4 regions of the Cytobacillus mangrovibacter genome follow, and region 4 is predicted to be linked to each of the others. Evidence: predicted binding sites of a transcription regulator. Region 4 holds the regulator's gene; each other region holds the start of a gene.
What was found. Region 4 encodes Rex, which represses fermentation and respiration genes when NADH is low (regulators of the CRP and FNR family bind a similar motif). Its sites were predicted from a motif close to TTGTGAAATATTTCACAA; they were not measured.
Positions count from the first base shown of each region.

Region 1: a site for Rex is predicted at 3,650-3,667, ahead of qoxA (cytochrome aa3 quinol oxidase subunit II). Genes of this name have one in related genera too.
Region 2: a site for Rex is predicted at 3,880-3,897, ahead of ACFYKT_RS15215 (DoxX family membrane protein). Genes of this name have one in related genera too.
Region 3: a site for Rex is predicted at 1,867-1,884, ahead of ACFYKT_RS05800 (DoxX family membrane protein). Genes of this name have one in related genera too.

Region 1 covers NZ_JBIACJ010000001.1:30,312-38,432, reverse strand. Annotated here, with positions in the region: gene qoxC (cytochrome aa3 quinol oxidase subunit III) at 1-571, opposite strand, end outside; gene qoxB (cytochrome aa3 quinol oxidase subunit I) at 568-2,517, opposite strand; gene qoxA (cytochrome aa3 quinol oxidase subunit II) at 2,603-3,535, opposite strand; gene thiT (energy-coupled thiamine transporter ThiT) at 3,894-4,493, opposite strand; TPP riboswitch at 4,557-4,659, opposite strand; gene ACFYKT_RS00180 (AAA family ATPase) at 4,837-6,579, shown strand; gene ACFYKT_RS00175 (ATP-binding protein) at 6,745-7,977, shown strand.
Region 2 covers NZ_JBIACJ010000008.1:55,915-64,035, forward strand. Annotated here, with positions in the region: gene ACFYKT_RS15190 (ATP-binding protein) at 1-568, shown strand, start outside; gene ACFYKT_RS15195 (HNH endonuclease signature motif containing protein) at 573-1,163, shown strand; gene ACFYKT_RS15200 (DUF6985 domain-containing protein) at 1,160-1,537, shown strand; gene yiaA (inner membrane protein YiaA) at 2,141-2,611, shown strand; gene ACFYKT_RS15210 (DedA family protein) at 2,838-3,482, shown strand; gene ACFYKT_RS15215 (DoxX family membrane protein) at 3,917-4,402, shown strand; gene ACFYKT_RS15220 (methyl-accepting chemotaxis protein) at 5,128-7,095, shown strand; gene ACFYKT_RS15225 (RNA polymerase sigma factor) at 7,267-7,740, shown strand; gene ACFYKT_RS15230 (hypothetical protein) at 7,746-8,121, shown strand, end outside.
Region 3 covers NZ_JBIACJ010000002.1:465,945-474,065, reverse strand. Annotated here, with positions in the region: gene ACFYKT_RS05815 (ATP-binding protein) at 1-161, opposite strand, end outside; gene ACFYKT_RS05810 (SpoIIE family protein phosphatase) at 158-1,267, opposite strand; gene ACFYKT_RS05805 (hypothetical protein) at 1,466-1,699, opposite strand; gene ACFYKT_RS05800 (DoxX family membrane protein) at 1,969-2,475, shown strand; gene ACFYKT_RS05795 (peptide ABC transporter substrate-binding protein) at 2,568-4,238, opposite strand; gene ACFYKT_RS05790 (TVP38/TMEM64 family protein) at 4,568-5,152, opposite strand; gene ACFYKT_RS05785 (hypothetical protein) at 5,399-5,782, opposite strand; gene ACFYKT_RS05780 (sensor histidine kinase) at 5,915-7,297, opposite strand; gene ACFYKT_RS05775 (response regulator transcription factor) at 7,294-7,974, opposite strand.
Region 4 covers NZ_JBIACJ010000016.1:52,574-60,694, forward strand. Annotated here, with positions in the region: gene groL (chaperonin GroEL) at 1-1,493, opposite strand, end outside; gene groES (co-chaperone GroES) at 1,556-1,840, opposite strand; gene ACFYKT_RS19890 (CPBP family intramembrane glutamic endopeptidase) at 2,111-2,842, shown strand; gene ACFYKT_RS19895 (YdiK family protein) at 2,839-3,045, shown strand; gene ACFYKT_RS19900 (redox-sensing transcriptional repressor Rex) at 3,079-3,735, opposite strand; gene moaC (cyclic pyranopterin monophosphate synthase MoaC) at 3,762-4,250, opposite strand; gene ACFYKT_RS19910 (ABC-F family ATP-binding cassette domain-containing protein) at 4,396-6,321, shown strand; gene tsaD (tRNA (adenosine(37)-N6)-threonylcarbamoyltransferase complex transferase subunit TsaD) at 6,539-7,564, opposite strand; gene rimI (ribosomal protein S18-alanine N-acetyltransferase) at 7,564-8,013, opposite strand; gene tsaB (tRNA (adenosine(37)-N6)-threonylcarbamoyltransferase complex dimerization subunit type 1 TsaB) at 8,020-8,121, opposite strand, start outside.

The DNA of each region.
Region 1 (8,121 bases), on a different contig from region 4:
AGCTAAAGATAAAGATCCAAACTACATCTAAGAAATGCCAGTAAAGGGAGAAAATAAATGATTTATTCGCAGTTTCAGGAGTAAGTCCTCTCTTCTTTACTTGAAGAATGATCGATAATCCCCAGAATAAACCGAATGTTACGTGCGCTCCATGGGTTCCTAATGTTGTTAGGAGACTGGCTGTAAATGCGCTCGTTTGTAAACCTGCTCCAATGTGAACATAATGAACAAACTCAAATATTTCAAAACCTAGAAATCCTAAACCTAATACTAGTGTGATGGAGAAAAAGCTAATCATAGCTTTTTTCTTACCTAAACGCATAGCATGAATTCCTAGCCCAATGACAAAGCTACTTGTTAAAAGCAAAATCGTTTCGATTAATACAGGCGTGATTTCAAAAATCTCTGCTCCAGTAGGGCCATTACCTGTTCGATGCTCTAACGTGAAGTAGGTTGTAAAAAGTGTTGCGAAAAGCATAATTTCGGCCCCAAGGAAAATCCAAAAACCGAATATATTTAAGCTATTTTGCCCAGTGCTATATTCAAGAGGTTGCGAGTGATCTAGTTTCATAATTTAGCTCCCCCTGTTTTTTCTTCTGTTTCTTTTATTTCTTCTATAGAAATATATCTTCCATGATCTTTTTCAAATGAGCGTAGTGCCAAGCAAGCAAAAATACCCAGTGTTGAGATTATTACAAGCGGCCAGATGGCAAATACAAATGAAAAGCCCCATACGAAAAAGATTGAACATAGGATAAACGGCATGCCACTATTATTTGGCATATGAATTTTGTCTAACTTAGCTGGGAATAAGGTATGTCCCTTTTTCTTAGCATCCCAGAATGGCTGAATTGAATTAACTTCTGGTGCAATCGCAAAGTTATATTCTGGAACTGGTGTATTTGTAGCCCATTCTAATGTACGTGCATCCCATGGATCTGATCCAATATTTCTTGGTGAATAACGAATACTGTAATAAACATTGTAGACGATTAAAGCAAATGCAATCGCCATAATTCCTGCTCCAGCAAATGAAAGCATATTCAATGCTCCATATCCAGTTGCTTCTGAATATGTGTACATTCGGCGTGCTTGCCCGTCTAATCCAGTAATATACATTGGGAAGAATGCAAGAACAAATCCAATTGAAAGAAGCCAGAATGTCCATTTCCCAATTCGCTCGTTTAACATAAATCCAAACATTTTTGGCCAATAATACGTTAAGCCTGCAAGCATCGCAAATACAACACCAGGAATAATTGTATTGTGGAAATGAGCGACTAAGAACATTGTATTATGGTATTGGTAATCTGCTGCTGACATCGCAAGCATAACCCCTGTCATACCACCAATGGTGAATAGTGGAATAAACCCAATTGAATAAAGCATTGGGACGGTAAAGCGAATCTTCCCTTTCCACATTGTAAACAACCAGTTGAAAATCTTAACCCCTGTTGGTACAGCAATCGCCATCGTTGTGATCGAGAAGAAGCTATTCGATGCAGCCCCTTGACCCATTGTAAAGAAATGGTGAGCCCATACTAAACATGAGAGTACAGAGATAATAACCATCGAAGCGACCATTGATTTATAGCCATACAAGTTCTTGCTTGAGAAAGTTGAGATAATTTCACTGTAAATCCCGAAAGCTGGCAATATTAAGATGTATACTTCAGGATGTCCCCAAACCCAAAATAGGTTCGCCCATAGCATATCCATCCCACCGTTTGCACTTGTAAAGAAATTGGTTGCAAACAGACGATCCATAGTTCCCATCGCTAGTGCTACTGTTAATACTGGGAATACAGTAACAATGATTAGGTTAGCTACTAAAGTAGACCATGTGAACATTGGCATTTTCATTAATGTCATGCCAGGTGCTCTCATTTTCATAATTGTCGTGATCATATTGATACCTGTCATTAATGAACCAAGCCCAGATATCTGAATGGCAATCATGTAATAATTTGTTCCTACTGATTCACTAAATTCCGTTCCTGCAAGCGGGAAATAAGATGTCCAGCCGGCATCAGGTGAACCACCAATGACGAATGAGATGTTAAATAACATGGCTCCCATAAAAAACAACCAAAAACTGATCGCATTTAAACGTGGGAACGCTACATCACGTGCGCCAATTTGTAATGGAACGATGTAATTCATAAAAGCAAAGATAAACGGCATCGCCATAAAGATGATCATTACGACTCCGTGAGTTGTAAATATTTCATTATAGTGTTGTGCATCAAGTAATTTACTATCAGGTGTAGCAAGCTGTGCACGCATCATGATGGCATCTACTCCACCACGGAAAAGCATCAGCAATGCAGAGATTAAATACATTAAACCAATTCGTTTATGGTCAACCGTTGTTAACCATTCACGCCATAGATATCCCCATTTTTTAAAATAAGTTAATCCAGCAATTATTGCGATTACCGTAAGTCCAATAACAACCATAGACGCATAAATTGCCGGACTTGGATGTGGTATAGCAAAACGTTCAAAGAATTCCATCCGTATATTTCTCCTTTCGAATGGAACAGATCCCATGTCCAAACAAAATTAGCTCGGATAATGAACCTGTTCCTGTGTCCCATTCTTAATGATGGTTATGGCTTGAATGACCTTCTTCAGGATCGTTTGATTTTGAATGTTCTTCATGTTCTTTATGTGTGTCTTCATTCGATTCAGAGTGTGATGAACCATGATCATGCTCTGGTGGTGGTGCAAATTCTAAATGAGTTCCAGTGAATGTCATTTGCCCAAGATGGCCTGGCTCTAATAATTCATCATATTTCTCTTCTGTCAGTGGATCAGCCGTTTCATTTACTTCTTCAACCCACTCATCAAAATTCTTTTGAGACATGGCAGTGACATTAAATGCATTTTCAGCAAATCCTTTTCCGCTGAAGTTAGCATTACGTCCCATGTATTCGCCTGGTTCGTCAGCCGCTAAGTGCAATGTAGTGATCATGTCAGCCATCGCATACTTTTGACCGCCTAACTGTGGAATCCAGAAGCTTGTAATCGGTCCGTTTGAATATAATTTAAATTCAAGTGCTCTGTCTGTCGGTATATATAAATAGTTGACAGTTTCAATGTTTTCTTCAGGATAACTAAAATGCCATTTCCAATTTGATGATGAAGCATAAACAACTAATGGTGCTTTTTCTTCATACCCTTTCGGAGCAGACTCAACAATGTAGTTACTTTGAACAGAAACAAATGATAGATAGGCAACAATGATTATAGGAATTCCAACACAAATCGCTTCGACCCATGGGTTTCCTTCCATATGAGGTGGTTCATAGTCTTCACTTTGTTTGGAAGCACGGAATTTCACCAACACATATATTAAAATAGCAAAAACAACAATAACAACTACCGACATAATTCCAATTGATAATAGAATGTCATTTGCTTGCCTTTCAGCTTGAGGCCCTTTAGGATCGAAAATCATTAACGGTTCACATCCCGTTAACACAGTGACAATAGTGAAAAATACTGCTAGTACAGCCCATTTCAATTTCATAAGGGGGCTCCTTTCTTTCATTCATATAAATGTGTACATAGTTTTTTTATCTTCAACTTCACAACATCTAAAAGATATTCTTGTTGATGCATTTACAATATTAACATGTTGTTAATGTGTAGAATGTGACAAATAACCGAAGGAATATTTTTACTATATGAAGACCATTCATCTATAATAATGGATATAAAACACGCATGAAACGTGCATTAGAGCAGCATTTGAGTCAAAAAAAACAAGTTACTATTTCAAATTTCGATTTCAATATTTGTTCACATATTTGTAAGAATTTCTAATGGTATAGCTATTTTTGGCAAAAAAAATCCTCTCTATCATATGAAGAGAGGATCAAATATATTTAGGAAGCTTTGTTTTGAGTGATAGCTAAAGAATCATTTTTTCTAATAATTAATTGTGGTGCAGTTGATATAATCAATACGACAACGATTGAACATAGCACCCAGGAGCCGAGCATGGTCGCCCCATTAACTGCAAAAGAGAATAGAAACGGTGACATTCCATCAGGTGCATAACTACCAAAAAACAATACTCCAGCAATGAAATGCCAGAAATAACGCGCAAGACTTCCTACAAATACTGCTGCTACAATCCAAGCAAGGGCAATTTTCTTTTCCCCATATCTAAGATGTTTTTGAATAGGGTTGTAAAATAAACCAGCAAAACCGATGAATGCAAATGCTAAAACATACTCAATAATTGCCTGTACAGGGGTGACAATCCAAGCATCCCCCATAACTATTTGAAGAATACCCCACATAAATCCAGAAATCACACTTACACGAAATCCCCATCTAAAGGCTAGAATAAAGATGGGCAGCATTGCTATTGAGATTGATATGTTTGGAGTTGGCTTAATTGAGGGCAATAAATCCAAAATAATAGCAAATGCAGCAAAAAACGAAGCCTCAATTAATGCGATTAAACTTAATTTCTTCATAAAAAAAACTCCCCTTTTCAAATGTTACGACACCTCAAGGGGAGAATAGTAAACAAAACAAAACACCTATTCAATCCACATTCCTGCGCTAGAATTATCTAACAGGTTCGAAGGGTCAGAACAATGAATTGTTCACTCTCAGCTTTACGCTCCCCTTGTGGTTACGTTATTTAATTATCCTATGTAATTATAGCTTGATTTCCAACATTTGTGAAGGAGAAATTAAACTTATTAGGATACCTTTGCTATTTGCCCATTATTTTCTATCTTTTACATTAATCATCCACTATTCACATGAATTATTCGTATTTATAATGAAAAGGTACAATGAGGAGGGAAAAAGTTGAAATTAAATTTTAAAAAAGCTTCAACAATTGTTCCGATTATTGTAGGCCTATTAGTCATAGCAACAGCCATTTTTTTAGGTGTTCAGAATGGAAATAAATCCGCAGTAATCCCCTTTTCTTCTGTTGAAGAATTAATTGACTCACAAAATGGGGAAATGGTTACGATTAATGAACAGATAAATGGAAAACTTACCATTATAACAGGTGAAGGTGAATTTATTTCACATGTGCCGCCAAATAGTCAAATGATTGATAAACTAGTAGAAAACTATCATGTGGAATATACATTTTCATCAAACAGCCCATACACACCATGGATTTTAGGTGGGCTTGTCATATTAATTATTGCGATAGGTATTTATTTATATAAATCTGGTAAAGGCGGACTAGGTGCTGCTAATACAATGAAGCAAAGTGTTTCTAAGGCTAAGCCGCTTCCTTCTATTTCTCTTGCTGATGTTGGAGGAATTCAAGGTGAAATGAAAGATGAGATTATGCAAACTCTTTCTATTTTAAAAGAACCTGAGCGTGCTCTTCAAATGGGTCTGAAGCCGCCAAAGGGGATCTTATTATATGGTCCTCCTGGAACAGGGAAAACATTGCTCGCACAAGCAATAGCTAAGGAGCTTGGCGCAACTTTCTTCTCAACTAGCGGTTCATCATTCAATGAAATGTTTGTTGGTGTTGGTGCATCCCGTGTACGCTCACTATTCCAAAATGCAAGAAAGCAAAAACCTGCTGTCGTGTTTATAGATGAAGTCGATGCTTTAGCTGGTAAAAGAAAGCAGCATGGCGGTGAAGAAAGTGAAAAAACGTTAACAGAGCTTCTTGTTCAGCTTGATGGCGGACATTCAAACGATGGCATCCTCTTCATTGCTGCTACAAATCGTAAAGATATGCTTGATGATGCCTTTCTTCGTCCAGGCCGGATTGACTTTTCTTTCCACGTTCCTCTTCCAGATATGAAGGGAAGAAAAGAAATTATCGAGATTCATACGAGAAATAGAAAACTAGCTGAGAATGTCATGTGTTCTCTTGAGAATCTTGCCGAAAGCACTTCTGGTTTTTCCGGTGCAGATCTTCAATCATTGTTTGAAACTGCTAGCCGAAGAGCTGTACAAAATGGACAGAAATGTATTATGAAAGAAGATATTGATTTTGCCTTAGATAGAACGGTACTGGGAAGCTCAACCCGCGCACTTCAGGATGCAGAAACAAAAAGACGAGTGGCCATTCATGAATCAGGGCATGCTCTTGTTGCGGCAATTACAAAGCCTGGTTCAGTACGTAAAGCAACTATTATTCCACGTGGACAAGCACTTGGTTATGTTGCACCGGTTCCAAAAGAAATGCATTTATCAACCACAACTGATATGCTCGATCAAGTAGCAATGATCTTAGCTGGTGGTGTTGCCGAAAGACTAATTCTCGGTGAGCATAGCATCGGTGTGGGTGGAGATGTTCAGCAAGCGAAACAGGTAATTGAACAAATGGTTGATACAGGCTTACTTGATGATGGATTCACTTTAACCTTTAACAAGTCAGATAAAGAAGTAAAAATGCAAGAGCTTTTCCAAAAAGCTCTTGAGAAGTCAGAAATGCTGATTCGTTCAAATCGCAGCCAATTTGACAAATTAGTAGAAGCCCTTTTGAAGAAAGAAACTTTGGAGGGTACTGAGGTACAGGAAATTGCCGATAATACTTTAGCTGTTGATGAGAAAGAACTCATTCTTGCATAGGATTTATACCAGCTCTTAATAAGGGCTGGTTTTTTGTCGATTATTGCAAGAAAATAGGAGATTATTTTTCTTAATTTTTCAACAATTATCTACATAATTAAAAGGATTCCTCTTCCCTTTTGTGTAATTAAATAAGAAACAACTAGGCATGGAGGAATGGTGTGATTGAAGGATTTTGTAGCAGATTTATTTTTTCACTTCTTTATTATGATGATGATACCGTTAGTAAATATTATCCTTAGCAGATACAGAATAGGAGCAAAAACAAATACTGTTTTTCTTCTGACGATTATATTTTCACTAATACTATCAATGGCCTTTCCTGTACGGGTCTCAGATGGAATGGCCTTTGATTTAAAGTTCGTTCCCATTTTTATCTCATTTTTCTATATTGGCCCTTTAGCGGGCGGAATTGCAATTGGTGCACTAATAGGAATTAATATATTTGGGGAGTTTAATCGTTTAGTAGGCTTAACTATCAATTATTTAGTTGTGATTCCTTTATTCGGTTTCGTTTATCAATGTTATTTACGGGGAGATATAAAGAAGAAATTGTTTATTGGTATATCTTTTTATATGTTGATTACATGCACACGTACAATTGCCTTCATACAATCAGGTCATGTGCATGATTTTTTCTATCTTTTCTCGTTCTCAATCGTGTCATTCTTAACACTGGCGATCATTATTTATTTAATCGAAATGAATAAGCTTCAGCTGACTATGCTGGAGCAATTACAGAATGCAGATAAATTGAATGCGGTAAGTCAGCTAGCAGCTTCAGTTGCACATGAAATTCGAAATCCAATGACAACAATACGCGGTTTTTTGCAAATCATGAAGGATGAAAATAACTTAACCTCCAAACAAGGAATGTTCATTTCTGTTTCACTTGATGAATTGGATCGTACACAGAAAATTATTGGAGACTTTCTATCACTCGCACGTCCAACTACCCCATTATGTGAGTCTATTCAACTTTCAGATACATTAATTGATGTTGCTGAATTCATGCAGCCATATGCAGTCATGTCTAAAGTTAAACTGCAAACAAATATTGAAAATAACCTTTTTATGAATGGAAATACGAATGAGTGTAAACAATTATTTATTAATCTACTTAAGAACGGAATTGAGGCAATGCCCTCAGGCGGTAATTTAGAACTGCACGCATACAGAAAAAAAGATCATGCTATTATTCATATTAAAGATAATGGAATTGGCATCGATTCCATTCAGCTTAAACAGCTTGGCCAGCCATACTATTCGACAAAAACAAAAGGTACTGGTCTTGGTTTAATGATTAGCTTTGATATCATTAAGCGTATGAATGGAGAGTACAAAATTGAAAGTAAAGAAAATGAGGGAACCACATTTAAGATTATGTTCCCTCTGTAACATCCTATTTTCCTCAAGAAACGACAACATCTTGTCCTTGCGACAATTTCAGACTGATAGAATGACGATTCTAAGCAGGAAATGTCTGAAACTGCGCTTTCCCGAGAAATATTAATTGAATATTTCGCAATTTCCCTTTAACCT
Region 2 (8,121 bases), on a different contig from region 4:
TGCGGCGGTTTATCAAAACGACTGGGTTGAACCTGTTTTGGTAAAAATCAATAAATGCGGGATTGCCGAAAAAGAGTATAAACATGACATGCAAGGTGATTTTACCGATAAAACGCAATTGCGCCAGCAGTTGCTTTATTTCCTTATTCAGGGAAGGGTAAACGAACGGCTGAGATTTGATATAAGTGAGATTGAGAGGAATATTGATTCGTTTCAATTTTCCTTACGGGACCGCGAATTCGTAGAAGAGCAAGTCATAGAATATCATGCAAACAACTCGCTGTTGTTATGGAGTGAGGGGAATTTTTCCAAGCTTGCCCGGCGCGTAACGAATATCCTGGGCTTAAGGGCACGGATTGAAAACATCGTAGCCACGGCTGCAGACAATACGGACTTGTCCAAGAAACTAGCTGAAACCGTCAGACAATTTGCTCCGGATGCAAGCGAGCAGGTAATCATGACATTGAGCCAATGCTTTATGAAAGATATGGCAGAAAATAAAAACGAAACAGAAGTCCGTAGAGGGATCTATAGGCAATGGATTGATGCGGAAAAGGAAGTGAGATAGTTCCATGAACTTTTTTCCGTTAAAAGAAGTGGCGGAATTGACTGTGAATCGATTCGCCGAAAGCCCCCTTGGAAAAATGACTGAAGGCAAGAAATTTGATAATCCGATGAGCGAGTATGACAAGCCATTGGGAGAAGTTGTTGAAAAATTTAGGAACTGTCCTATTGAAGGGAATAATGGGCACTGGGATGGTGAGCGCGGCAATTCCATTTGGTTTCCGGACCCGGATTTTGTTCCGGGTAAGGCCAATCCAGAAGGAAAAACGTGGAGTGAAATCCTTGATAAGTATGAAATAAGCTGCATTCCATTCAAGGATGGCGAACCGGATTTCAGTAAGGTCTGTAAAGGTGAAGTGGAGATTGAATCGTTTTCTGACAATAGGCCGGATAACTTTGATAAAGCCGACATCGAGTTGGCAAAGCAAAAAGGATGCACCCCAGAGGAAGTCGCCGCTTGGCGTAAAGAGAATGGCTACACATGGCATGAATGCAGGGATATGAAGACTATGCAGAAGGTGCCAAGCGAAATACATAACAATATCCCCCATAGCGGCGGCATATCTGAAGCTAAAAAAGGAATAGGTGATAACGCATGAAAAACCAGGTATTCGGAGAATTGATTTTTGACACGGGATGGAAGGCAAAAACGGTGTTGGTACTATTCGATAAAACCGTAGATATCATGGTTAAGGCTAAGGCTTACTACGAAAAGGATGGAATTACCTCAGACCAAGAAAAGGCATTTGCTGATTGGGACAGTAACAAAGAGCAGAAAGTGAGTATAATCGAAAAGCTGCTCAATGATTACTGCAAAAGTAATGCACCGGAACAGTTCATCCCTAGGACTTTACTCTTCGACCGGAACGGTGAATATGCTTTGCTCCTTGACGACAAGTGTGATCAAGATGAAGGCATTGCCATTTGCTTGGTTCCAAACGAAAGAGTTGTTTTACAGGGGGATTATTTGTAGGTGGGACGAAGGGACAGGCACTCTGTCCCGGCAGTTTCTGCCGTTAGGGAAGCTTGTGTTTTGAGATGGTGGAGCCAGCACATTTGGCTAGGGAGGCGTAATAGAAAATGAGTTTCTAAAAAAAGCATGTGAATTTGCTTTTTAAAAACCTCATTTAGGTACATTACGCTGAACCGTACCACAAATAATCTCTTAAAGCAGAGCATTAAAGGTACATGAATTTATGATTTTAGCAACGAATAATAACTTATTTTGCACACTCTTTATAAATGGCACCATAAAAGGACTAGAGAACCTCTAGCCTTTTTTATTTGCCAAGTAAAATTATAGATAGACAAGTGACTGTAAAGGAACATGAGTGACCTTGTTAAAAAAGGAGCTGCTGTTTGATCAGTTCAACTAGTCCTTGATATAAGTGGTCTCACATACTGTGTCATAAATTTCCACTCCAATCAATACCTTTAAAATAGGACTATTTAATGTGGTAAAAAGTATAAATTAATTCAATAATAGTAAACAAAATATGTAAAAAATCGCTATAATGTTTCTTATAGCAGGAGTGAAGGTATCTGCATTTTGAATGACAGTAAAGGGGAGCGACTAATGTCTGATTTGAATGAAAACCCGTTAATGAAGAGTGATGAAAAGAAACCAAAGATAAAGCCTGAAAGAAAAGAAGGAGAGCCGACTGCCGCCTTTAAAGGGGCAAGCTGGGCAGCTTTAGTGGTGGGTGTTTCCGCCTATCTGATTGGCCTGTTCAATGTGGGAATGGAACTAAATGAGAAGGGGTACTACTTTGCTTTATTGGTATTCGGATTGTATGCAGCTGTATCACTGCAAAAAGCGGTTAGGGATAAGGAAGAGGATATCCCTGTTTCCGGTATCTATTACGGGCTTAGCTGGTTTGCGGTGATTATTGCTATTTCCTTGATGGCGATTGGACTTTATAATGCCGGCAGCATCATTTTAAGTGAAAAGGGATTTTATGCTATGTCATTTGTACTTAGTCTATTTGCGGCAATCACCATCCAGAAAAATATACGGGATACACAGATGGTTAGAGATAGAAATTGATAATAGGGGGCGGTACTGTTTACAGTACTGTCCTTTGTCGTTTCAGGATGATTTTATGAGACCTTCCGTTCATCGGAGAGAGGATACTTTTTCCTTTAATAAAGGGGAAACGATCTTTTATTTGCTAAATATGCTAGAATAACTTATAGGGAAAAGAGAGTGTTCTTAATGGCTTTTAGAAAAAAATAATATGAGAATATATATATAAATGAAAGTGGGTACAACTTTGACATTAATTCAAAATATCATTGATTTCATCCTACATATTGATGAACATCTAGTTGAAATCATCAAAAATTTCGGCGGTTGGTCATATGGAATCTTATTTTTAATCGTATTTGTGGAAACGGGTGTTGTGATTTTCCCTTTCTTGCCAGGTGATTCTTTATTATTTGCTAGTGGTGCTCTTGCTGCGATGGGGGCATTTAACATTGTTTTACTACTCATTTTCTTTTTTGCCGCGGCGGTAATTGGAGATACAGTCAATTATCATATCGGCAGGAAAGTAGGGACAACCATCTCAAATAATAGTTTTATGGGAAGATTGATTAACCAAGATAAAATGAAGAAGGCTGAGGATTTCTTTAATAAGCATGGAGGAAAAACAATTGTAATCGCTCGTTTTATGCCGTTTATTCGCACATTTATTCCTTTTGTTGCAGGGGCGAGCCGAATGAACTATCGTTATTTCTTGATTTATAATGTGACGGGTGCTGCTTTATGGGTGGGCATCTGTACGATCCTAGGCTATTTTTTTGGCAATATCCCAATTATAAAAGACAATTTTTCAACGGTTCTCTTAGCCATTATTTTTGTGTCTGTGTTGCCAGCCATTATCGGAGTGATTCGTGGGCAATTGAAAAAAGGATGATGTATAAACCAATTCTCTAAGTGAGAGTTGGTTTTTTTTATGAGAAGTTCGGAGATCAATAAAGGGTCAGCGCCAAATTTATCAATAAATCATGTAGCGATATTATTCCTCTCATGTTTCCTTATGTAACATAAGAGCACTCCTAATGATTATTCCATAAAACAACTTCATAAAAAAATTGATCTAAATCAAGGAAATAGATGAATGGGCTCGTTAAAATATATGTATACAAATGAAAAAAGGGGACAGGCCATCATGGTTTTATTAACATTCATATGATGATTAGTAATTTGCGGGGGAGAAGATTAAGAAATAAGTAAATATGTGTATAAAGACAAGTGAATAATTTCACAAACTTTTAATTACTATAGCTTAACTTAAAATTTTTTAATGATTATTGTGAAGTGATTCACAATTAAAGGAGGAAACTCATTATGAAAAAACATATAAATGGACCAATAGTGGCATTCGTTTTGACTATATTACGAATTTGGTTAGGATTTCAATGGATCAAAGCAGGTTTTTATAAAATTAGTTCTGGATTTGATGCAGGTGGATTTTTACAAGGAACAATTGAAAATCCTACAGTTCAAGGGTGGTATGCCGGTTTTCTCAAAGGAGTTGCATTACCGAATATAGAGTTTTTTAACATCCTCATCCCTTGGGGAGAGTTTCTTGTTGGCTTAGGATTAATCTTAGGGCTAGCGACAATTCCAGCATTAATTGGTGGTGCCTTTATGAATCTGAACTTTATAATGGCGGGGATGGGATTAGCTAGTCTAGATGCAAAGCTTTTTGTGCTAGCAATGATTCTGCTGTTTATTGGAAAAGGAAGGTATTACTACGGACTTGATAGATTTGCTATCCCATATATAAAAAGGCACTTTTCTATGAAAAGAAGTATGTTGCAAATGAAATGAAGAAGAAAGGATACGGTTATCGCTCCTTTTTCTCTACCAAGACCTGCCCTCAAATGATAGATATATATTTACAAATGTGAAAGAGGCTGGGACATAACTAATTTAGCTTTGTTAAAAGCCGAATGATAAATTCATTTTCTATTATCTAAATAGAGAAGGCCGGACTATTGCAGAATGCTGTGTTAGCATTTCTAATAATAGTTCGGCTTTTTTAGTTGCTGAAAAATTTTTGTCCCAGCCTTTTTAGTGATAGTACTTTTGACAAAGTTGTGAATTTTTAATGAAGAATGTGTAAGTTAGATAGTATATAAATGTAGAAACGTGTTAAAATTTGTTGAAACATCTGGTGGGGAGTTTATAATTTTTAAGATTATGTAATTTACCCTATATTATTGGTTGAAAAGGGAGCAATATTTATAACCTTTGAAACAAGTTAACCTACAAGTGAATACGAGATTATAAATTTTTAAAAAAAGCTTGGCTATTCTATTCCGAGAATAGTCTTTTTTAATTTGGCTTTGTTAATGTTTGATGTTGATAAAGAGCCATTGGTGTGCACTCGAATGCGTTTTATTCGAATGAATAACTTAATGAGCGGGTACACCAATGGCGATTTTCTGCACCAACAATATTGATTAACAAAGCTTTTAATGTAAGCAATACTTGGTGTTTGGAAATGGAAGTAAAATGATAACAATAGAAAAGTAGAGAAAGAGGTTCCTGTATTGAAAAATATCTTTAGAAATATTAAACCAAAATTAATTTTAGCTTTTTCCTTCATATTAATAGTTCCTGCCATTATTATAGGATCGCTATCGTATACAACTGCAAAGAATGCTGTTGAACAAGAGATATTGGATGGATTTTCTGGGACTATCGATTTATTAAATACGTCTATTGATGATACTATACAGACTAAAAGACATGATATAGATGTACTTTCCAAAAGGATCTCATCAAATCAGTATCAGGGAGACAGTAGTCCAGGCATACGTCAACTTCTTGATCAGTATATAAGTTTACACCCCGAAGCTGATAGTGTTTTTGTTGGAACAGACGAGGGCTTATTCATTCAAGAACCAAAGAGAAAAATGGATCCCGATTATGATCCAAGAGAAAGATATTGGTACGAAGAGGCAATGAAAAATAAAGGAGAAGTAATTGTATCAAATCCAAGTAAATCTGCTAGTACAGGAGATTTGGTCGTAACTATTATGAGTACCACTCAAGACGGGTCAGGGGTAGTGGCAGTCAATATAGATTTAAATTACATCCAAAAGCTAGTAAAACAAGTCAAAATAGGTGATGAAGGGTATGCTTTTCTTTTAGATAATGAAAAGAAATACATTGCACATCCTAAAATAGAGGCTGGAAGTGAAGGAAAAGAAAAATTTTATAATAAAATGTACGAACAAGAAAAAGGGAAATTTACATACGAGTTTGAGGGTGCAAAAAAAATAATGGCCTTTTCTACTAACCAATTGACAGGTTGGAAAATAGCAGGAGGCATAAAACAATCGGAGATCAGTGATGCAGCATCTCCCATTTTGAAAAAAACTATGCTTGTTATTGTGATTGCTTTGCTGGTAGGTGCCTTTTTAGTATTCATTATCATAAAATCAATCATTAGACCTCTTAAGGTGTTAAAAGAGAAGGCGATAACAGTTAGTAAGGGGGATTTGACAGAGCATATTCAAGTTCAGTCCAATGATGAAATTGGCCAGTTAGCAATGGCCTTTAATGAAATGCAGGAGAGTCTAAAAATATTGGTTCGAGAAGTAGAACAAAGTGCCGAACGGGTTGCAGCATCTGCGGAAGAACTAACGGCAAGTGCTGAACATACGGCCGAGGCAACAGAACAAGTATCAGCTGCTATTCAAGAAGTGGCAAGTAGTGCGGAGAAACAAACAACTGGAGTGGATCATAACTCCCGGATTATAGCCGATGTTTCTGAAGGTATGTCTCTAATCACAGATTACTCCATAGAAGTATCAAAACTTGCTCATCATACAACTACCCAAGCAGAGGCAGGGGGACAGGCAGTTACCAATACCGTTAATCAGATGAATTCAATTCATAAGTCCGTAATGGAATCCAATACAATGATAAAATCCTTATATGAGCGCTCTAAGGAAGTCAGTTCCATTTTAAATGTGATTACTGGGATTGCGGATCAAACCAATCTTCTTGCTTTAAATGCAGCAATTGAAGCAGCAAGAGCTGGTGAGTATGGTAAAGGATTTTCTGTTGTTGCTGACGAAGTACGGAAACTTGCTGAACAATCTCAAACGTCAGCAAGGGAAATTCACGATATTGTTCAAGGAATTCAAAATGATACAGAAACCTCCGTTAAAGTTATGGCTCTTGTAACAAGTGATGTCCAAGCTGGGGTAGAAATATCTAACGAAGCTATAGAGAAATTTAATCAAATTCTCAAGAGTACAAAAGAGATCACTCCTCAAATGGATGAAATCTCTTCAACTGCTCAACAAATGAATGCAGCAGTTCAGGAGGTTACATCGACCACGGATGAGCTAGCTGAAATTGCGCAGGTTAATGCTGCAAATTCAGAAGAAGTAGCAGCATCTACAGAGGAACAATTAGCTTCGATGGAGGAAATTTCTGCATCAGCAAAGTCCCTTTCGTTTATGGCAGAAGAGTTAAATAAATTAATTTCTAAATTTAAACACTAAATACTTCACCTATGAAGGAGAGAGGATTTATCTATTACTGATGAATTCTCTCTCCTTTTTCTATTAAAGTTCGTAAAGGAATAGCTTGTTTATAAAATTATTCTGTGAAAAAAATTTCTGTTGCACGAATAAACGAAATTGAATCGTATTATGAAGTGAAGGAGGTTGGGTATGAAAACGTTCGCCGGCTTACGTGTTCATGAGATTGTTCAAACTTATAGTGACACCTTAATAAGAATTGCTGTGCAACAGACAAAGAATATGTCTGAGGCGGAAGATATTGTTCAAGAGGTCTATATGACACTTATGAGACAGAAAAAGCCCTTCGATAATGAAGAACATTTAAAGGCTTGGCTCATCAAAGTGACTTTTAATAAATGCAAGGATTACTTTAAATCCTCCCGCGTCAAGAAGACGATACCGATAACAGAAGAGATGACGTTTATCGCAAAAGAGGAACAGATCGTTCTTCCTGAGATTTTCGAACTTGATCAAAAAGAGAGGGCAATTGTTTATTTACATTATTATGAAGGCTACACGACTGCTGAAATTGCTAATTTATTAGAGATGAAAGTAAACACCGTAGGTTCAAGGCTGAGAAGGGTGCGGATGAAGCTAAAGAACATTTTAGAAGAAGGGAGTTAAGTGTGATGAGTGCTTATAAGAAAGTGATGAAGCAGATTCATGCTTCCGAAGAATTTAAGAGCAAAATGCAAAAAGAGATGATGGAATATGAACAAAAGGAAAAGAGGGTCTTTATGAAAAATATAAAATTAATGGTTGGGGGTTTAGTAGCTTGTGCCGTAATTGCTGTGATGGCTTTAACAAATATAAACAACGATGCAGAGTTAGATTTGACAGAAAGAATTGTGGTGGATAATACAGGACCTGCTGCAAAAGCAATGATTAATATTGAAGGAGTTATAACAGAAGTGGGAGAAGATGGATTGAGCTTTACGTTGGATAACGGAATGGAAGTAGTGGTCACAGATAAAACAGAATTGGGGATAGATGGTCCAACAGCAC
Region 3 (8,121 bases), on a different contig from region 4:
ATAGAATTGGAGCAAAGAGCATTATTAACCGCTTCATTAATGGCTATCTCCATAAGAAATGAATCACTTTCGCCTAGAATCTTATATATATCATTTTTAATTAAACCTCGTAGCTTGCGATATTCATCTTGTGTTTTAAATCTAAGCTGATATTCAATCATTTTACCCATCCTCCAACGTGTTTTAGAAAAATCCCGATTGCGGATGCATCATCTCTTAAATGATATGTACTTATTTCTCTTAACGAATTAATGTTCTTTTTTAAATCAATCGATTGAAAAGGATTCTCTATTTCAAATAAATCCATAAACCCATCAGTCATAAAATAAAATGATTCACCTGTTTCAATTGCGATTGTCTTTTCAGTAAAGATCGGCTCTTCAAAAATTCCCAAATATGGTCCTGCTTGTTTGATAATAGATATTTGTCCATTGATTGGCATTTTTATAAACTTGTTTATTCCAGCACAAGCATAGGTTAATAAACCATTTCGCATATCCACTCGAAAGCAAAGTGCTGCTGCGAAAGTATCTTCTAAAAAGTAATTCATTGATTCTCGATTAATATTTGAAAGCACATCCACAAGCGTGCTTCTATTATCAAAGTTTTGCTGAAATAAAACCCTCAATACAGAATTTTGAAAAGCCGCGGTCACACCGTGCCCCATAATATCAATGATATAACCTGAGAGAACACTCTTCTCTGAATCCCAATAATAATCAAAGAAATCTCCGCCAAGATATTTTAACGGAGTAAATACTGTGTCAATCTCGATCATTTGCAGATTAAGTGTTGAAGGCAGTAAGGTTCTTTGTAGGATTCCTGTTCTAATAATATCTTTTCGCAGCTTCTCTTCTTCTGAGATATCCGTTGCTACCCCGATATAGTTAATAATTTTGTCGTCTTCATCCCGTATAGCAATAATACTGAGCTTTTGGAGATACAAGCGCCCGTTCTTATGACGATTCCAAATTTCGCCTTTCCAATTCCCTACTGTAGTAATCCTATTCCATAATTGTTCGTAAAAAGTTTGATCGTGAAGATTAGATTTTATGACATTAAGGTTTTTCCCTAATAGTTCGGGTGCAGAATATCCTGTGATGGTACAAAATGCTTGATTGACATTGAGGATATTTCCATAAGTATTAGTGATAACTAAACCCTCATTCATATTTTGGAATATAGAATAAGTTAGTTTTGAAGAAGTGAACGGTGCTGATGATTGTTTCGCATTATTCCCACTATTCCTAATACTGCTATTTGCCACATGGCCCCACACCTTTTTATATCGTTATTCCTTATCCTAATTCCAATATTGTAATACTTTTTACCTATATATCCTATAATTGAAAATTAATGTTCACAATCATTTCATTTTTTTATGAATAATCAGTGAAAAAGTCAAAAGAAAAAACACTAACATCAGTCAGCGTCTTCATAGCGTCCATTCTTATTATCTTTCTATTTAGTCCATTGTTCTAGAAGTTGCTTTTTCTCTTGCTACCTCTTGTTTATCATACCAAAGCTTAATGTGGGTGAGGATTGAAAATAGAAGAAAAAAGTTCATCGCCCATACTGATATAAAAGGGCCAACTCCTCCAAATTCAATTGTTTGGTAGTTTTTAATAAACAAAACGATATAGGCTTCGATGAAAACAAGAATGAACCCTCCGATACCTGCTGCCGTTATCCTAACCAAGCCTCTCCCTCCCTTTTACTATTTATAATTATTATAATTTATTATTAGTAGTAATACCAATGATATTTATCACATTTTAGACATATTTTTTTGATAATTCCTATTGATTAATCAATTTCCTTCAAAATCAATAATTGTATTTTATTGTTCACAAATTTTCATCATTTGTGTGAATAACTTCACAACATTATTTTTTTCATGCGCATTCATGTTACTTTGTAAATATAGATATATAGAAATTAAATACTTCTTGAAAGGAAGCGAGATTTATGTTTATTAAATGGCTTAGAGAAAATCAAATTGCAGCTGGTTTACTAACAATTATTCGTCTTTATGTAGGTTATTCTTGGTTAACTGCAGGCTTTCATAAGGTAGCAGATGGATTTGATGCTTCTGGATTCTTACAGGGGGCCGTTGCCAAAGCATCAGGAGAAAATCCCGCCGTTCAAGGCTGGTGGGCAAGCTTTCTAGAAGGAGTCGCCGTTCCAAATGCTGGTTTATTCAGTTTTCTTGTTGCATGGGGTGAATTATTAGTTGGACTTGGATTAATACTCGGATGCTTAACAACAGCTGCTGCTTTCTTCGGAATGATGATGAATTTTGCATTTCTTTTCTCTGGAACAGTAAGTACAAATGCCCAAATGGTTTTACTAACAATTTTCATTCTAGTTGCAGGATATAACGCAGGGAAAATTGGTCTTGATCGCTTTGTCATTCCGTTTATCCGCAAGCTAACTAAGGGAAAAATGAATCCAAGGGACTCTATCGTATCTTAAGAAGAAAAGTGTAAGAACTTTTAAAAACTAAATATTTTATAAAGCAAAGGCTGTCGAGTAATCTCGACAGCCTTTGTTGTGTTAATTATTGCTTACTCGAAATATGCCCATTTGTATTGTGCATCTCCAAGTCCAGAAACAGTAACACCTTTTAAGTTTTCCACTTGTACCCAGTTGTTTGTATAGAAGTAAACTGGTGCAACTGGCATATCTGCCATGAACACTTTTTCAGCATCTTTTAACAGTTGTTGACGAGCATCATGATCGCCTTCAGTTGCTGATTTAGCAAGAAGATCTTGGAACTCTTTGCTTTCCCATCCAGTATCGTTATTACCGCCATCGGCATCACGGTACATTTCAAGGAAGTTGATAGCGTCGTTAAAGTCTCCTAACCAACCCATACGAGCAACTTCATAATCTAATGCGTGTACTTTATCAAGGTATACAGCCCATTCTGAGTTATCAAGAACAACTTCAATACCTAGGTTTTGCTTCCACATATCTTGGACTGCTTGAGCAATCTTTTGATGTGCTTCAGATGTGTTGTAAGAAAGAGAAATAGCAGGAAGTTCAGAAGGATCACTAAGTCCAAGCTCTTCTAAACCTTTTTGTAAAAATTCTTTTGCTGCTTCAACATCATTATCAGGGAAATGTCCTTTTTCATTCTCAGGGAACATAGACGGCGGTACGATACCCATTGCCGGTAATTGTTCACCTTGAAGGATATTATCAATTAATTCCTGACGATTAATTGCATGTGCAAGAGCTTTACGGATATTTAAATTACTTGTTGGACCGTCTGCTTTTGTATTGAATTTGTAATTATAAACACCAGCAATTGATTGAGTTGTCAAACGGCCAGAATCTTTTAAAGCTTGCATAGCATCTGTAGGAAGAGTACCAGTTGGTGCTCCAGCCCAATCAAGTTCACCGTTGTCAAACATAGATAATTCTGTATTTGGATCATTAATCATAATCATTTCAATCGTATCTAATTTTACTGTATCTGCATCCCAGTAATTTTCATTCTTTTTAAGAAGAATTTTGTCGCTGTGAGACCATTCAGACATAACGAAAGGTCCGTTAGATGTATAGTTATCACCAGCATCATGTGCCCAATCAGCATTCCCTTCAGCTATTTTGCTGTTAATTGGGAAATATGTGTAGAATGCTGTTAATTCTAAGAAGAAAGGAGTTGGGTTTTGAAGTGTTACTTCTAGCGTTTTCTCATCTAAAGCTTTCACACCAAGACTATCAGGTGATCCACCATTTAAATTAACATCTTCTGCACCTTGAATATAATAAAGCTGGTATGCATATTCAGATTGGTTGTTTGGATCTAACGCCCATTTCCATGCATATTCAAAGTCATTTGCTGTTACAGGATCTCCATTAGACCATTTCGCATCACGAATTGTGAATGTATAGACCTTCTGATCTTCTGAAACATCAATCTTTTCAGCCATCGCTTCTTCAGGTGTACCTTCTTGGTTAATTCTAGTTAATCCTTCAAATGTTTGAAGTAGTACTGCCCCAGAAGTAGTATCTTTTGCTAAAGCAGGGTGTAAAGAAGGTGGTTCAGTATTAATGTTAATTCTTAGATTCTGTGCAACATCTGGCTTTTCCTCAGCAGGTTCATTAGCTTCTGGCTTTTCTTCGTTATTAGATGCAGGCTCACTGCTGCTTCCACCGCCGCCACAAGCTGCAAGAAACATACTAAGCACTAGCAGCATACTAAAAAAGACCGATAATCTCTTATTCATGTTTTTCCCCCCTATTTTTTTCCCAAACAGTCTTTACTATTGCTACTAACTTAATAATGCAACCTTGTGCTCTATGTATTGTATTTAATAGCTAGTAATTATTTCTCATTAATTACATACTATATGCACTTTTGTAGATATATAGTTGCAGAATATTAAGGTTTGTAACAATTTTGTAAAAATCCATCTGTTAAGATTATTATAAATAGTCGGAAAACTTTATGCAAGTAGTTTTCTATTTTATCAAAAAGCAGTCAGTCCTAAATCATTCTTTTTGACTAGGACTGACAGTGTTTATTATTCAGTTTGTACTGCACAACGCTACTAAGCTATTGTTTATCCTTAAGGAGCATAGCCTTACTTTTTTTATAGTATTTCTTCAGAAAAAAATACACGAAAAAAATAAATACAAATGCAAGAATCCCAAGTACATATTCATTTATTTTTCCTGAAAGCAGACCTGCTGGAATCAATGATAATACAAAAAAGTAAACAAAATTCCCAATAATCGTTGCGAAAATAAAATCCTTTAATCTCATGGGACTTAGTCCAGCCGTAATATTAATCAAACTTGTCGGAATAAATGGAAATACTCTTGCTTGAAGCACATACAAGAAACCATGTTCCTTCCCTTTGTTCAACATTTCTGGTTTTACCTTCTTCAATATCCACTCTTGAAAGCCAAATCGAATTCCTATAAAGACGATCAAACTTGAGATAACACTTGTAATCCAGCTCCATATAAATCCATAGAAAAAGCCGTACAATGCAATATTTAAAGAAATAATCAATAGCAGGGGAATTAGTGTAAACGAATTTTGGATTATCATAATGATGAAGGTTATAGCAAGTGTATAAAATAAATTTTTGCCAAGAAAAGATGTAATTGAATCAATTTCACCAGCTTTTAACACTTCGTATAGCTCTGAGTTAAAAAAAACAATAATGGCGACGGCAATGATGGATAGCAGTATGAATACTTTTTGCCAAATTTTAATAATGCCACCCCCGCCTTCTTTGCATTACTTAATTACATCATATTATACTATCAAACTTGTATGAAACAAATATGAATAAATAAAACAATCATAAGCAGATTGACATACATGCTATTTTTTCAAATAGAAAAAAGCACTTGGTTCCCCAAGCACTTTCCTTTTCTATTTTTCTTTCGTAAATGTTAATAAGAAAAAGAATAAAAAGCTAAGTAATAGTATGGAGCCCCCTACAATATAGATCATTGTGTTTACTGCCTCAGGAAGAAATACTGGCTTGAAGATAAAAATAGCCATTCCCCCTGTTAAACCAATTGAACCAATAATTGCTGAGTAAACATGAAGCTTTGCAAGAATCCCCATCTTCGGTGTGAATACTTTATAATAAACTGCCCATGCAAATAGTGTTAACCAGCCAACAACTAATAAATGTGCATGGATCGGTCTAAAGGCATAACTGCCTGCACCTGCCATATGCGACCCTAAAAAAGCACCGATTAAAGCAAATAAAGCTGATAACCTTAATAAAAGTGTACTGTAATTATTCATCTAATCATTCTCCCTTTGTTATTTCATCTCTAAAGTGAATCACCTTGGTTTTCCCTATCACTATAATGTTAATTTAATGGATGAATATGAACAGAGGATGAATAAGTGTTTACAAGTTAAATTTTTCGCTCCTTATATTTTGCCTTTCTGCAAAAATATTGTAAATATCGTCCCTGCCCCTTTTTGGCTTTCTACATTGATTTCGCCCTTATGCATTTCAACTATAGATTGAACAATGGATAACCCCAGACCTGTACCTTCAACCGAGCGCGTTCTTGAGGAATCCACCCTGTAAAAGCGGTCATAAAGTCGGATAAGTTCTTCTTTTCCTACACCAATTCCAGTATCCTTAAATGAAATCGCAATGGTTGATGCTTCTTCCTTTATCTTAATTTCAATCTCACCGTTCTCCACATTATATTTAATTGCATTTGTTAAAAGGTTCTCCCAAACGGAATATAGCAGAGATGGATCTCCTTCAATATAGGTTTCTGGCAGCGAATAACTCATCATGATGCCCTTTTCACTTAGATTCCATTGATATTGCCGGACAACCGCTTTGATTTGCTCGCTCACATCAAAACGCTTCACATCCATTAAATCCTTTTTACTATCGATAGAGGACAATTGCAATAGCTGTTTTGTTAAATTAGATAAACGGTTCACCTCGGAATCCGCTACCTCAATATATTGTGCCTCCTCTTCTGCTAAGTTTCTGGTTTTCAGCAGTTCCATATATCCCTTTATATTTGAAAGTGGTGATTGAATATCATGTGAGATATTTGAGATAAATTCTTTACGCATATCATTTACTGATTCAAGTTTGTTTGCCATTTTTTTGAAACTTAAGGCAAGAGCACCAATCTCGTCACGCTGATGAATATTTAACTTTATCCCAAAATCTCCTTCAGCAATCAACCTGGTTGCATTGTTTAATTTACTGATCGGATTGACGAGAAATTTCGTACTTATCAAGACGAAAATCATGCTAAATAAAATCGTACCAACAACAATCCAGCCAAACATAATATGCATTTCACTAAATAAAAGCTTAATATCTGAACGGAGAAATAATGCGTATGTTTTGTTTTCATACTCTAATGCAACTCCGACCGTGTTTTTTAACTCATTAGCAAAGAAACCAGTAACAAAGGTTTTATGAGGAAAATGAACGATTCCATGATACACTTTGCCACTTAATACACTTTTCACAGCTTCCTTGGCTAGATCACGGTCTCTAAATTGTGCCCCAAAAAACTCATTCATTCCATCTCCATCTGTTATGTATATCTGATAGCCGATTGAACCTAGATGATTGAGGTATTCATTCATATCTATACCATCATGGGCATGAAGAAACCCAGAAATCTCCGCTGCTATATTTGTCATTTTTGAATCATTTTGCTCTTTTAACTTATACTGATAATAAATATTTGTAAGTAAAAATGAGAGCAGCCCACTGAAAAACATAATCAAAATCGTCGTTACTGCAAACTTAGAGTAGAGTGACCTCATTTTTGTACCTCAAGGGAATAGCCAATTCCTCTGATTGTTTTAATTGCAAAATCATTGGCCGCTTCGGAAAAGCGCTCCCTTAATCGTTTGATATGAACATCTACGGTTCTTTCGTCCCCTTCATAATCCATTCCCCACACTTGTTCAATCAGCTGTCCTCTGCTAAACACATGATTTGGACGTGATGCAAGATAAGATAATAACTCAAATTCCTTTAATGGCAATATGTATGTCTTTCCGTTCCATTCTACTTCATAGCTTTTTTTATTAATCAGCATCGAGCCTATTTTTATATTGGATTCTGTTAGCCTTCCATACCTTCTTAATAAAGCATTTACCCTAAATAAGAGCTCTTTCGGCTCAAATGGCTTCACCAAATAATCATCTGTCCCTGATAAATACCCTTTTTCTTTATCCTCAATTTGACTTTTGGCTGTCAGCAAAACAACGGGAATATCATAGCTCTTCCGAATTTCTTCTGTTAAAGTATATCCATCCATGTAGGGCATCATTATGTCAACAACAGCTAGAACGCATGAATGTATCTCCAGCAGGTCCAATGCTTCCTTACCGTTACTGGCCTCTATTACTTTAAAGCCTTCTCTCATTAAGAGCTCCTTCACCAAATACCGTACATATTGATCATCATCCGTTACAAGAACCGTTTGCATTTTCACACCTCTTTTACTATTTGTCTAGCTTCAGCACATTGAAACTAGACAGATTGGCATTTACATACTTGGTTGTGAGCAGCAGCTCATAAATGTATTCTACATGAATTTAATCTACAGAAAAAGAAGAAGGAAACCTCCTTCTTCTGACTA
Region 4 (8,121 bases):
CGTGTTACTTTTGTTGGATCAACGATTCCAGCTTCAACCATGTTAACCCACTCGTTAGTTGCAGCGTTGAATCCTGTTCCGATTGCTTCGCGCTTTAAGCGGTCAACAACGACAGATCCTTCTAGGCCTGCATTGTGAGCGATTGTGCGTACTGGCTCTTCCATCGCACGTAATACGATGTTGATACCTGTAGCAACGTCGCCTTCAGCTTGAAGTGCTGCTACTTTATTGTATACGTTAAGAAGGGCAACACCACCACCAGAAACGATTCCTTCTTCTACCGCTGCGCGTGTAGAGTTTAGGGCGTCTTCGATGCGAAGTTTGCGTTCTTTTAGTTCAGTTTCAGTTGCAGCGCCAACTTTAACAACTGCCACACCGCCAGCTAATTTAGCTAAGCGCTCTTGTAATTTTTCACGGTCAAATTCAGAAGTAGTTTCTTCCATTTGAACGCGAATTTGGTTCACGCGACCAGCGATTTGTGCGCTGTCTCCAGCACCTTCAACGATTGTTGTGTTTTCTTTTGTTACAACAATTTTAGAAGCGCGTCCTAGAGATTCAATTGTAGCTGATTTAAGATCACGGCCTAATTCTTCAGTGATCACTTCACCACCAGTAAGAATAGCGATATCTTCAAGCATTGCTTTACGACGGTCGCCAAATCCAGGTGCTTTAACAGCTACTGCATTGAATGTTCCGCGAAGTTTGTTCACTACTAGTGTAGAAAGTGCTTCACCTTCTACATCTTCAGCAACAAGCAATAATGGCTTGCCTTGTTGAACAACTTGCTCAAGAACAGGTAGGATTTCTTGGATGCTTGAAATTTTCTTATCCGTAATTAAAATGTACGGATTGTCTAATACAGCTTCCATTTTGTCTGTATCTGTTACCATGTATGCAGAAGCATATCCACGGTCAAATTGCATACCTTCTACTACATCTAGCTCTGTAGTGAAGCCTTTTGATTCTTCGATTGTAATAACGCCGTCGTTGCCAACGCGCTCCATTGCTTCAGCAATTAATTGACCTACTTCTTCGTCAGCAGCAGAAATCGCAGCAACTTGTGCAATTGATTCTTTGCTTTCGATTGGTTTAGAGATCGCTTGTAATTCTTCAACTGCTGTTGCAACTGCCTTTTCGATACCTTTGCGGATACCCATTGGGTTTGCGCCAGCTGTTACGTTTTTCAGACCTTCACGGATCATTGCTTGAGCAAGAACTGTTGCAGTTGTTGTACCGTCACCAGCAACATCATTTGTTTTGCTTGCAACTTCAGCAACAAGCTTAGCACCCATGTTTTCGAAAGCATCTTCTAATTCGATTTCTTTCGCGATTGTTACACCATCATTTGTAATTAACGGTGAACCAAATTTTTTCTCAAGAACCACGTTGCGTCCCTTTGGTCCAAGAGTTACTTTTACTGCATCTGCAAGTGCATCCACACCGCGAAGCATTGAACGGCGAGCATCTTCACTGAATTTAATCTCTTTTGCCATTTGTAAAAAACCTCCTCTAGAATTATGAAAAGTTATCTTAACGTATTTGTACTGTTAGTTAATTAAGCAATAATAGCAAGAATATCGTTTTCGCGTAGGATTAAGTATTCTTTGCCTTCGAATTTAACTTCTGTTCCAGCATATTTTGAGAAGATAATGCGGTCGCCGTTAGCAACTTCAAGGGCTACACGCTCACCATTCTCAAGAACGCGGCCTGTACCAACAGCTACAACTTTACCTTCTTGAGGCTTTTCTTTAGCAGTGTCCGGCAAAACGATGCCGCTTGCAGTTTTTTCTTCAGTTTCAACAAGCTCGATAATAATTCGATCACCTAGTGGTTTTAACAAGTGAAACAACCTCCTCAATATATATGTAATATTATTTATTAGCACTCTATCTGTCTGAGTGCTAACACAATTATTATATTAAAGAATATGAATTCTATTTGCAAGAGTGAAGCTCAACTTTTTTGTAAAAAATATTCATGAAAGCTTCTAAATGTATATTGCTATAATAATTAAAATTGGTACTGAAAGCTTCTAATTGAAACATAAACCCTATTATGAGTAAAATAGATGTATATGAACTTGACCAACTTTTACTAAGGAGACAAGATATTGAAAAAGGAATACTGGATTATTCTTATTACTTATATTGCCATGCAATTTTCGAGTATCATTGGAGTTCCACTGCTCGTCTATGCAGGCGATTTGATGGGTAAAAATCTTGAAGATATGCAAATACTTGCGGTAGCCTATTGGATCGTTATTAGCTTCACCATTACAATAATCATCACCTTAGCACTATTGCGAAAAGAGATGAAGTCAGTCCGAGAGCTAAGAGATGCATCATCCATCTCTTCTTCTATCGCTTGGGCAATTGGCGGAGTTTTTCTAGCCTTTTTTGCCCAAACTATTGCAGCAAACATTGAAAACCTGCTTGGAATTGAAATGGGATCTGAAAATACACAAGATATCATGATGCTAATCCAAACTTTCCCAGCCGTTATCATTGTCAGCTCAATCATTGGACCTATACTTGAAGAAATAGTTTTTCGAAAGATCATTTTTGGCGCACTTCATAAACGGTTTAATTTCTTCTTATCTGCTTTATTCAGTTCAATTATTTTTTCACTGGCACATACAGAGGTTGAGCATACCCTTTTATATTCAGCTATGGGCTTTACATTTGCTTTCCTTTATGTCAAAACAAAAAGGATTATCGTTCCTATCTTTGCTCATGTATCCATGAATACATTTGTTGTGATAATCCAATTAAATCAGGACAAAATTGAAAACTGGCTAAAGGAAATGGAGAAACTTCAAGCCTTTATTGGAGGATTACTATGAGAAGAACACCACTTTTTTCTGGCATTATTTACATCATCCTTGGACTCCTTTTTACTTATTTAGCTACTCAAAACATCCAAAGGGAAAATGGCTGGGGCCTATTCACAGTCTTTCTCATTATTATTGCTACCTTTGACCTTGGAAGTGGCCTCCGTATGGTTGCCTTTCATTTCAAGTGGCAAAAGGAACTAAAAAATAAATGAGCCTCCGTATTGGGGCTCATTTTTTATATGCTTTTACTCTTCTTTTTCATCCACAGTCGGATAATGCTTTAAAAAATAGATAAGTGATTGAAGCTCGACAGCTAGGTCAATATGATGAATCCGAATCGTAGACGGAACCGATAATCGGGCTGGGGTGAAATTCAATATTCCATTTACACTCCCCTGAACAATCCGATCGGCAATCGATTGGGCTGCAATGGCGGGAACAGTTAATATCGCTACTTGAATATTATGTTCCTTAATGATCTTCTCCAGATCATCCATATGATAAACCGGGACATCTCCAATGGTTGTGCCGACTTTATTCTTGTCTACATCAAAAGCTACTTCTATTTTTGTATTATTATTTTTGAGAAAATTGTAGTTTAAAAAGGCTGTACCTAGATTTCCTACACCAATAAGCGCTACCTTTGTCAGCTCATCCTGATCCAAAGTCTTCCGAAAAAAGGTCAGAAGATAATTGACATTGTATCCATATCCCTTTTTCCCTAATGCACCAAAGTAGGAGAAATCCCTGCGGATGGTTGCAGAATCAACCTTTACTGCCTCACTTAGCTCTGCAGATGAAACCCTCTGTTTGCCAGAAGAATGTAAATTTTTCAGGAAACGGTAGTACAAAGGGAGCCTTTTTGCAGTTGCTTGCGGAATTTTCACTGTTTCATTCGACATTTTTCATCCACTCTCCCGAAGTTCCATTATATCGTATCTCTTTTATAGTCCCCATTTTTGCCGCCAGTTTTTTCAACTAGATAGGTTTTTCCTATTATCATTCCTTTATCGACTGCTTTACACATATCATAGACAGTTAAGGAGCAAACAGATGCAGCTGTTAGCGCTTCCATCTCTACCCCAGTATTTCCCTTTGTTTTAACAGATGCAGTTATTAACAAAATATATTCCTCTTGATCTATTTTCCAAGAGAAGGAAATATCCACTCCTGTCAGTGGAATTGGATGACACATCGGGATTATTTCCCATGTTTTCTTACATGCCATCACTCCAGCAACCTGAGCAACTGCTAGAACATCTCCCTTTTTCATTTTATTTGAAGTAATTTTTTCGTATATTTCTTTGTTTACGGTAATACTTGAATGAGCAATTGCGGTCCGAACAGTTTCAGGCTTATCACTAACATCGACCATTTTCGCTCTTCCTTCTTGATTAAAATGAGTAAAATCCGTCATATAGAAACACCTCTCAACAAAATGATACACTATTTTTATCCATTTGTATGTACTTTGTGCAATCCTACACTTTCACATAATCATCCATTATTGCCCATCATATATGAATGGGTTACACTTACTCTATACTATAGAGGTGAAGAGAATGATTTTATTACAAGTAAACCAGTTAAACAAAAATTTTGGTGCTGATCCTATTTTATCGAATATAAAGCTAGAAGTACAAACGAGAGACCGAATTGCCCTTGTTGGTCGAAATGGAGCTGGAAAGTCCACGCTGTTAAAGATCATCGCTGGACAAATATCTTATGATTCCGGTGATATTATTAAACCAAAAGACGTAAGAATTGGCTATCTTGCTCAAAATACTGGCTTAGAGTCTGATCGATCCATTTGGGATGAAATGTTGACTGTATTCGAGCATCTTCAAAATCAGGAAAGAGAAATACGCTCGCTAGAGAAACGTATGTCTGACCCAGATGCATTAAGGAATCAGCAAGAATACGAGAGGATTCTATCGGAATATGACAGACGCCAAGTCCAATTTAAAGAAGAAGGCGGTTATCAGTATGAATCAGATATCCGTTCAGTCCTCCATGGATTAAATTTCCATTCTTTCAGTTATGATACGAAAATATCTACTTTAAGCGGCGGACAGAAAACAAGGCTCGCTCTTGGTAAGCTCTTATTAACAAAACCTGATATTTTAATTTTGGACGAGCCTACCAATCATTTAGACATTGATACATTAACATGGTTAGAGCAATACCTGCAGGGATATGATGGAGCCATTCTAATCGTCTCTCATGATCGATATTTTCTAGATAAAGTCGTTTCACAGGTTTACGAGTTGTCCAGACTTTACATCCGTAAATATACTGGAAATTACAGCGCTTATCTTGATCAAAAAGCAGCAAACTTTGAACACGAAATGAAGGAATATGAAAAACAGCAGGAGGAAGTGGCAAAGCTTCAAGATTTTATTCAGCGCAACCTTACACGTGCCTCCACGACGAAAAGAGCTCAAAGCCGAAGAAAACAGCTTGAAAAAATGGAAATGATCGATCGGCCGCTAGGGGATGAAAAATCAGCCTCTTTCGGATTCCAAATTGATAGGCAATCAGGGAATGAAGTGTTGAAGGCTAATTCTATTGCGATTGGTTACCGTGAGGAAGAGATTTCAAACAATATTTCCTTTCGGATCACAAGAGGAGAAAGCATTGCTCTTGTCGGACCAAATGGTGTTGGGAAATCAACATTATTAAAAACAATTATTGACAGATTTTCTCCAATTGCCGGTCATTTTCAGCATGGGTCAAATGTTTTCATCGGATACTATGATCAGGAACAGGCTGAGCTTTCATCGAATAAACGTGTTTTAAATGAACTATGGGATGAATTTCCCTTAAAGCCCGAAAAGGATATCCGGACAGTGTTAGGAAATTTCCTCTTTTCCGGTGATGATGTATTAAAGAATGTCTCCACTTTAAGCGGGGGAGAAAAGGCTAGGCTAGCACTAGCTAAGTTAATGATGCAAAGAGCTAATTTCTTAATTCTGGACGAGCCTACAAACCATCTTGATTTAGATAGTAAAGAGATATTAGAAAACGCACTGATCCATTATCCTGGGACCATTCTTTTCGTCTCTCATGACCGCTACTTTATTAACCGGATTACAACAAAGGTCATTGAGCTTAGCAAAGAAGGCACTACAGAGTATCTAGGCGATTACGATTATTATATTGAAAAGAAACAAGAACAAGAAGAACTAAGAGCATTAGAACCTTTACAAAAGGGCACAGCGGTACATCAGCCAGTCCAGGAGAAAAACAGCTATCAGCTTAATAAAGAAGTGCAAAAAATAGAAAGACAACGAAAAAGGAGAATAGATGAGCTTGAAAAGCAAATTGAGGAATTAGAAGTTCAAATTGCTGAATATGAGCAGCTTTTATGTGAGCCTGATGTTTATCAAGATCACGAAAAAGTGTTGGAGATTACAAATAAGAACAATGAAGCAAAAAGCAAATTAGATGAATGGGTCGAGGAATGGACAGAACTATCAGATGAATAGAACAGAAAAAAGGAACTGGAGAGATATGCTCCAAGTTCCTCTTTTTATCCACAGATATATTCACATTTAACAGCCTGAATTAATAGCCTTCCACAGACTTTTCCACATTATCCACAAAAAATTGGTTATTCATCCACATTACCCACAGGAATTTTCTGATTTTTCCCTTTATCCACAAAAAAGTGGTAATTTTTATAAATCTTTTTTGCTTAAAGGATTAGTAATTGTGGATAGCAATATCAAGTCCGGGGTTTGCATTCATAGCCATTGTGGATCGAACCCCTTTTTCAAATAAAACACTGCCTGCAGTCGCAATCATTGCTGCATTGTCTGTACATAAAGTGATTGGAGGAATGATTAGCTCACATTCAGGAAGTTTAACAAACTCTTCCTGTAAAGCTGAGCGCAGCCCCTTATTAGCTGCAACACCACCAGCTAGCAAAACTTGCTTTACCTTATACTCCTGAGTAGCTTTGATTGTTTTTGTCACAAGAACGTCGATCACACTTTGCTGAAAGCTTGCAGCTAAATCCTCAGGCTTAATTTGCTCACCTCTTTGTTCTGCATTGTGGACAGTGTTAATAACTGCTGATTTTAATCCACTGAAGCTGAAATCATAAGAGCCTTCCTCCAGCCATGCTCTAGGTAATGGAATAGATGGCTCTCCATCTTGTGCCAGCCGGTCAATATGGGGACCACCTGGATAAGGGAGATTTAATGTTCTAGCTACCTTATCATACGCCTCCCCAGCAGCATCATCTCTCGTTTCACCAATTACTTCAAAGTGCCCGTGCTCCTTCATATATACCAGCTCTGTATGTCCTCCCGAAACAACTAGGGCAAGCAAAGGAAACTCCATCTCTGAAACGAGACGATTCGCATAAATATGCCCAGCGATATGATGGACTCCGACTAACGGAATGCCATGAGCAAAAGCAACAGCTTTAGCTGCATTCACACCAACCAAAAGTGCCCCAACTAGCCCTGGTCCCTCTGTTACTGTAATGGCACTTAGGTCTGTATAATTTATATCTGCTTGCTTCATAGCCTCTTCTAGTACAATAGTTATTTGTTCCACATGATGGCGTGAGGCAATTTCAGGCACAACCCCGCCAAATCTTTTATGGCTTTCTATCTGGGATGCGACAATATTTGCGGCGATCTCCCTACCGTTTTTAATAATTGCTACGGCCGTTTCATCACAGCTTGTTTCAATTCCCATTATCCATTGATCATTTTTCATCATAAATTCACCCACATTACTAAAGCATCCTCTTGATTATCTGAATAATAATTTTTTCTAATTGCTCCATCCTGAAATCCAAGCTTCCTGTAAAGAGACTGGGCAATATAATTAGTGACACGCACTTCAAGAGTCATAGACTTCGCTCCTCTCTCCGATGCAACCTCCATTGCTTGCCTCATTAAAGCCTCCCCCAGCTTTCTCCCGCGATACTGCGGCAGGATAGCAACATTTGTTATCTGTGCCTCGTCGATAACAATCCAAGTACCACAATAGCCAATCACTTTTCCATCTTCCTCTAATCCAATGTAGACAGCATATTGGTTTGTGGATAACTCATTTTGAAATGCAGTTCTGCTCCATGGCATGGTAAAGGATTCATTTTCAATTTTAAGGATATCGTCAATATCACTTTGATTCAACAGTCGAAAAGTTAATGACTTATTCATATACCGTTACTTCCTTATCTTCTCTTTATTCGCTTTAATCCAGTTGGCTTCAGCCTCTGCAAGACGGATATAATTAGGAACAAAGGAATGAACATCTTCTGCTTCTTT